2 linked regions of the Rhodovastum atsumiense genome follow. The main gene of each other region encodes a partner of the protein of the gene in region 2 in a complex. Links are inferred from orthologs where the notes say so. Each region holds a gene or a part of one and is shown on either strand. Other genes may lie near its edges.

Region 1 (3,119 bases), 230 kb from region 2 along the record:
GAGCGGTGTGCCGAGATGCGGGCACGAATTGACGTAAACGAGCACTTGTTCGCCCCGGCGCACGGCGAACAGGCCGGTGAAGCCGCCGGGGGCGGGGCCGAAGCCCTTGCTGCCGCCATCGGGGATCTCGTCGATGCGGCAGAGCGTGCGCCATGGCGGATCGGGCAACAGAGGCATGGGTTTCCTCCCGTGCTGCGACGGCGAGGGTCTTCGCCGTCGCAGCACGCACATGCGATCGTCTTCAGGCTTGCCAGTGTCCAAGCCGGCAGATGTGCTGCCAGTGCGATGCCGAGACCGGCAGCACCGACAGCCGGGACTGGCGGATCAGCGCCAGCCCCTCCAGCGCCGGGTCGGCCTTCATCGCCGCGAGCGTCACCGCCACCGGCATCGGCCCCACCGTGCGCATGTCCACCGAGACCCAGTCGCCCTCCGTGGCGGTCGGGTCCGGATAGGCTTCGCGCGCGACTTCCACCACGCCGACGATCTGTCGGCCGATATTGGAGTGGTAGAAGAACGCCAGATCCCCCGCCCGCATCGCCTTGAGGTGGTTGCGGGCCAGGTGGTTGCGCACGCCGGTCCAGGGCTCGGTGCCGTTGGCCACCTGCTGGTCCCAGCTGAAGGCGTCCGGCTCCGATTTGACCAGCCAGAACGCCATCAGCCGAGTTTCTCGCCGTCCTTGAAGATCGCCCGGAACGGCCGGATGATCACGCTTTCGAACAGCCCGGCCTTGGCGTAGGGATCGCCCTCGGCGAAGCCTTCGGCCTCGGCGCGGTCGGCGACGTCGATCACCAGGAGCGAGCCGCAGGGGCGACCGTCCACGTCCAGCATGGCTCCGGCATGCGCCAGCTTGGACTGGTAGGTTTCGAGATAGGCCAGATGCGCCGGCCGCGTCGCCATGCGGGTATCCAGCCTGCCGGGGCGGTCAGTGCAGATCAGGGCAAACAGCATCGAGCTTTCCTTTGTCAGGAGGCGATGACATTACGGTAATGCCCGGCGGCTTCAAACTGCCCCCCGCGCGGCGCTAGTGTCGTATGGCAAGGAACCTACCCGTGGACGCCAGCATCACCCCACCGCCGCAGCCCGGCCGCAACCTCCATCGCTTCGCCAATCCTGGCCGGTTTCTGCGCCTCTCGGGGCTGGTGCTGCCCTGGGTGGCGGCGCTGGGCCTCGGCCTGACGCTGACCGGCTTCGCCTGGGGCCTGTTCTTCGCCCCCGCCGACTGGCAGCAGGGCGACGCCGTGCGGATCATGTACGTGCATGTGCCCTCGGCCTGGCTGGCCTCGTTCGGCTATCTCTCGCTGGCCGTGTGCTCGGTGCTGTCGCTGGTGTGGCGGCATCCGCTCGCCGACCTCGCGGCGGCCGAGATCGGACCGGTCGGGGCGGCCTTCACCGCGCTCTGCCTGGCCAGCGGCAGCCTGTGGGGCAAGCCGATGTGGGGCGCGTGGTGGGTGTGGGATGCCCGGCTGACCTCCGTGCTGGTGCTGTTCTTCCTGTATCTCGGCCATGTCGCCCTGGTGCGCGCCTTCGACGACCCGCAGCGCGGCTACCGCGCCGGCGCGATCCTCGCCCTGGTGGGCGTGGTCAACCTGCCGATCATCAAGTTCTCGGTGGACTGGTGGAATACCCTGCACCAGCCTTCCACCATCAAGTTCACCAGCGCGCCCAGCATGTATGTCGGCATGCTGTGGCCGCTGCTGCTCTGCGCGCTGGGCTTTTCCTTCGGTTTCGTCGCCATCGTGCTGATGCGCACCCGGGCGGCGGTGATGGAACGGCGCATCCGCGGCCTGCTGATGGCGCGCGCACAGGAGGCGGGCTGAGGCCATGGACCATTTGACCTACATCATTGCCGCTTACGGTCTGACCATGCTGGTTGCCGGCGGCTTCACCGTCGACGCCTGGGCCCGCATGCGACGGGCGCGCCGGCGTCTGGCGGCGATCGATCCGCGCGAAGCCCGCATGGAACAGAGGTCCGCGAACCGCCCATGACACGCAAGCGCCGTCGGCTCGTCCTCCTGCTCGTCTGCGGCCTTGGCCTCGGCACCGCCACGGCCCTGGTGCTGACCGCGTTCAGCGACAATATGGTCTTCTTCGTCGCGCCCTCGGAGGTCGCCACCAAGGCCCCCACCGGCGGGCGCATCTTCCGCCTCGGCGGCCTGGTGGAGGCCGGCAGCGTCGAGCGGCTGCGCCAGGACGGCAAGCCGGCCGTGCGCTTCCGCATCACCGATGGCGCCGCCGCGGTGGCCGTCACCTATATCGGCATCCTCCCTGACCTGTTCCGGGAAGGCCAGGGCGTGGTGACGCTCGGCGCGCTGCAGCCCGACGGCGGCTTCCGGGCCAGCGAGGTGCTGGCCAAGCACGACGAGACCTACATGCCCCGGGAAGTGGCCGAGGCGCTGAAGAAGTCGGGCCACTGGAACCCCGAGAACGGGGCGCCGCCGCCCGCGTCCACCTGGAATACCCTGGTGCCGAAGACCAAGGCCGGTAGCTGAGCCATCCGCATCAGGGCGGCGGGATCTCGATTCGCGTCGTCTTGCACAGGTCCACGCCGGCGATGTCGCTGCCGGCGTCTGGACCGCTGAACACCACGTGGGCGCTGTAGCGGCAACTCGTGGTCCGGGCCAGCGTCAGGGTGATGGTGCCGCCATCCGGCAGCACCGTGGTGCCAAGCAGGTCGCGGCTGTTCGCCGGCGTGCCCTCGGCCAGCAGATACAGTTCGGTGACCGGCCGGCCGGAGCGGTTCACCACGACGATGCCGGTGGCCGGGCCGTCCTTCGGCCGGGGCGGCACGTCGGCGGTGGTCCAGCCGGGCTCGATGCTCAGGGCCGCGCTGGCGCACAGATCCAGGTCGCGGCGTTCCTCGGCCGAGCGGTTCTCGAACACCACCCGCAGGTCCATGGTGCAGGGCCCCCGCCAGGACAGGTCACGCTCATCGCCGACCGAGAGGCTGGCATCGGCGAGCCGGTCCTCCCCCCATTGTGCGGCCTCCGCCGCGGAGAGATAGACCTGCTTGATCGGCCGCGCCGACTGGTTGAGCAGGGTGATCCGATGCTCGGCCCCGATCTCCGGGGGCGCGATGGCGGCACTGCCGTCGAAGGCGACCTGGCGGCTGCGGCAGATGT
Region 2 (3,302 bases):
GCGGCGATCAGCACCGAGGGATTGGACGTATTGGTGCAGGAGGTGATGGCGGCGATCACCACGTCGCCATGGCCGATCTCGTAGTTCTTGCCTTCGGGCTTCGCCTTGGTGCCGAGGTCATTGGCGGCGACGCCCAGGGTCTTGGTCAGCTCGGTCTTGAAGGCGGCGGAGGCGTCCTTCAGCAGCACGCGGTCCTGCGGGCGCTTCGGGCCGGCGAGGCTGGGCTGCACGGTGGAGAGATCGAGTTCCAGCGTCTCGGTGAACACCGGATCGGGCGTGGTCTCGTCGCGCCACAGGCCCTGCGCCTTGGTGTAGGCCTCGACCAGCGCGATGCGCGCCTCGTCGCGGCCGGAGAGGCGCAGATAGTCCAGCGTCAGCTTGTCGACCGGGAAGAAGCCGCAGGTGGCGCCGTATTCGGGGGCCATGTTGGCGATGGTGGCGCGGTCGGCCAGCGCCAGCTCGTTCAGGCCCGGGCCGAAGAACTCGACGAACTTGCCGACCACGCCCAGCTTGCGCAGCATCTGCGTGACGGTCAGCACCAGGTCGGTGGCGGTGGCGCCTTCCGGCAGCTTGCCGGTCAGGCGGAAGCCGACCACGTCGGGGATCAGCATGGCGATGGGCTGGCCGAGCATGGCCGCCTCGGCCTCGATGCCGCCGACGCCCCAGCCCAGCACGCCCAGGCCGTTCACCATGGTGGTGTGGCTGTCGGTACCATACAGGGTGTCGGGATAGGCGATGGTCGTGCCGTCCACCTCGGCGGTCCAGACCGTCTGGGCGAGGTATTCCAGGTTGACCTGGTGGCAGATGCCGGTGCCCGGCGGAACCACGCGGAAGTTACGGAAGGCGCTCTGGCCCCAGCGCAGGAAGGTGTAGCGCTCGCCATTGCGCTCGAACTCGATGTCGACGTTCTTCTGCAGCGAGTCCGGGGTGCCGGAGACGTCCACCATCACCGAGTGGTCGATCACCAGATCGACCGGCACCAGCGGATTCACCTTCTGGGGATCACCGCCGAGGCGGAGGATGCCGTCGCGCATCGCGGCAAGGTCGACCACGCCGGGCACGCCGGTGAAGTCCTGCATCAGGATGCGCGCGGGCCGGAACGGCACTTCCTGGACGCTGCTGGCCTTTTCCAGCCAGCCCGCGATCGCCTTGGCATCGTCGACGGTGTAGCTCTGCCCGTCCTCGAAGCGCAGCACGTTCTCAAGCAGTACTTTCAGGCTGACCGGCAGACGGGACACATCGCCGATGGTCTTGGCGGCCTCGGGGATGGAGAAGTAGTCATAGCTGCGGCCCGCCGCCGTCAGGGTGCGGCGCGTCTTGAGGCTGTCCTGCCCGATTGCTTTCATCCCGATTGCCCCGTCAGTTCATCCGCGCGAAAAGGCGGCGGGAAGCTTTCCCGCAGCGCGCGGATCATGTTGTTTCCGGCGCGGCGGCTTAAACCACACCCCGGCAGGGGCGTCCACGGTCAAACCTGCCAGATTGTTGCGTCAACGGTATGCGGAGGGGTCGTGCTTCAGGCGGAGAACCTCGCGGCGTTTCGCGGCGAGCGGCTGGTGTTTGCCGGCCTGTCGTTCAGCGTGGCCGCGGGCGGCGCGATGCTGCTGGTGGGGCCCAACGGCTCGGGCAAGTCCACCTTGCTGCGGCTGCTGGCCGGGCTCGGGCGGGTCGAGGCGGGACGGCTGCTGTGGGACGGGCAGGATGCGCTCGCCGACCTGCCGACCCATGCCGGCCGGGTGCGGTACCTTGGTCATCAGGATGCGGTGAAACCGGGACTCACGGTGGCCGAGAACCTGCGCTTCTGGGGCGCCCCGACGGCGATCACCCGGGCGCTGGAAGCGGTTGACCTGGCCCGGCTGGCGGACCTGCCGGGCCGGATGCTCTCGGCGGGGCAAAAGCGTCGGCTGGCGATCGCGCGAATGGCGATGACGCCCGCGGCGCTGTGGCTGCTGGACGAGCCGACACTCGGGCTGGACGTGGCCTCGGTAGGGCGCTTCGGGGAGCTGCTGGCGGCGCATCGCAGCCGCGGCGGTATCGTCGTGGCGGCTACCCACCTGCCATTGCCGCTGCCCGACGCCACCGAATTTCGCCTGGCCTGAGCGGACGATGTCGTTTCTTCACACTGCGGCCCTGGCCGAACAGGCGCAGACCCTGGCTTGCCTGCTTGCCGCCTTCGTGCTCGGCACGCTGATCGGCGCCGAGCGGCAGTATCGCCAACGCACCGCCGGATTGCGCACCACCGTATTGGTGGCGGTCGGCGCCGCCGGTTTCGTCGATCTCGGCATGCGCCTCGGCGGCGCCGAGGGCGCGGTGCGCGTCATCGCCTATGTGGTCTCCGGCATCGGCTTCCTCGGCGCCGGCGTGATCATGAAGGAAGGCCGCAACATCCGTGGCCTCAACACCGCCGCCACGCTCTGGGGCGCCGCCGCGGTCGGCGCCTGCGCCGGGGCGGGGATGATGGTGGAGGCAATCGTGGTCACGCTCGCCGTGCTGTCCGCCAACACGCTGCTGCGCCCGTTGGTCAACGCCATCAATCGCATCCCCGTGGACGAACGCGCCACCGAGGCGACCTACACCGTGCGGGTGCGGGCAGTGTCCGACACGCCGGAGCTGCCCGACGCCATCATCGAGCTGCTGGACAGCGCCCGCTTCCCGGTGGCCGAGCTGACCATCGCCCCAACCGGCGACGGGGTCGAGATCGCCGCCCGGCTGATGACCACCTCGGTGCATGCGCAGGAGCTGGACGCGGTGGTTGATCGCCTCGCCCGGTTGCCAGGGGCCCGCCACGCCACCTGGGTCGCCAACACCGCCGGATAAATCCCGATGCCCGCCCCACAGCACCGCGCTTTCCCGCGGAGGATCCGATGCACCCCCTGACCGGCCTGCTGGCGCGCGAGCTGCGGCTGTCGCTCCGCCACGGCAGCGACACTTTGGCCGCGCTGCTGTTCTTCCTGATCGCCGCCGCGCTGTTCCCGCTGGCCATCGGGCCGGCCCCCGAGACGCTGGGGCGCATCGCTCCGGGCGTGATCTGGGTCTGCGCCCTGCTCGCCGCCCTGCTGCCGCTGGACCGGCTGTTCGGTGCCGACCACGACGACGGCTCGCTCGACCTGCTGCTGCTCTGCGGCCTGCCGGCCTCGGGCGTGACCCTGGCGAAGGCCGTCGCGCACTGGCTGGTCACCGGCGTGCCGCTGCTCGCCGCCGCCGCGCCGCTGGCGATCATGCTGCGCATGCCGGAAGAGGCGATCCCGGTGCTGCTGCTCGGGCTGCTGCCGGGCACGATGCTGCTCTCGCTGCTGGGCACGACA

What was found.
Region 1: the proteins of ccmA (region 2) and NBY65_RS08595 are in contact, whole or in part, in a solved structure (PDB 8CE8), measured with the Escherichia coli proteins. The link is inferred for Rhodovastum atsumiense from one-to-one orthologs.

The regions. Positions count from the first base shown.
Region 1 is NZ_OW485601.1:1,902,443-1,905,561, reverse strand. Bases 125-2,933 are described here. They hold NBY65_RS08595 (heme ABC transporter permease), read left to right. Parts: upstream 125-1,049; coding sequence 1,050-1,817; downstream 1,818-2,933. Other genes in these bases: NBY65_RS08580 (hypothetical protein), read right to left, coding at 2,500-2,933; ccmE (cytochrome c maturation protein CcmE), read left to right, coding at 1,983-2,489; ccmD (heme exporter protein CcmD), read left to right, coding at 1,822-1,986; NBY65_RS08600 (YciI family protein), read right to left, coding at 655-948; NBY65_RS08605 (EVE domain-containing protein), read right to left, coding at 242-655. In the rest of the region: more of NBY65_RS08610, read right to left, coding at 1-124; more of NBY65_RS08580, read right to left, coding at 2,934-3,119. UniProt on the Escherichia coli protein: Required for the export of heme to the periplasm for the biogenesis of c-type cytochromes.
Region 2 is NZ_OW485601.1:2,128,698-2,131,999, forward strand. What follows is about bases 311-3,302. They hold ccmA (heme ABC exporter ATP-binding protein CcmA), read left to right. Parts: upstream 311-1,508; coding sequence 1,509-2,096; downstream 2,097-3,302. Other genes in these bases: acnA (aconitate hydratase AcnA), read right to left, coding at 311-1,346; NBY65_RS09695 (MgtC/SapB family protein), read left to right, coding at 2,104-2,814; ccmB (heme exporter protein CcmB), read left to right, coding at 2,862-3,302. Also shown: more of acnA, read right to left, coding at 1-310. UniProt on the Escherichia coli protein: Part of the ABC transporter complex CcmAB involved in the biogenesis of c-type cytochromes; once thought to export heme, this seems not to be the case, but its exact role is uncertain. Responsible for energy coupling to the transport system.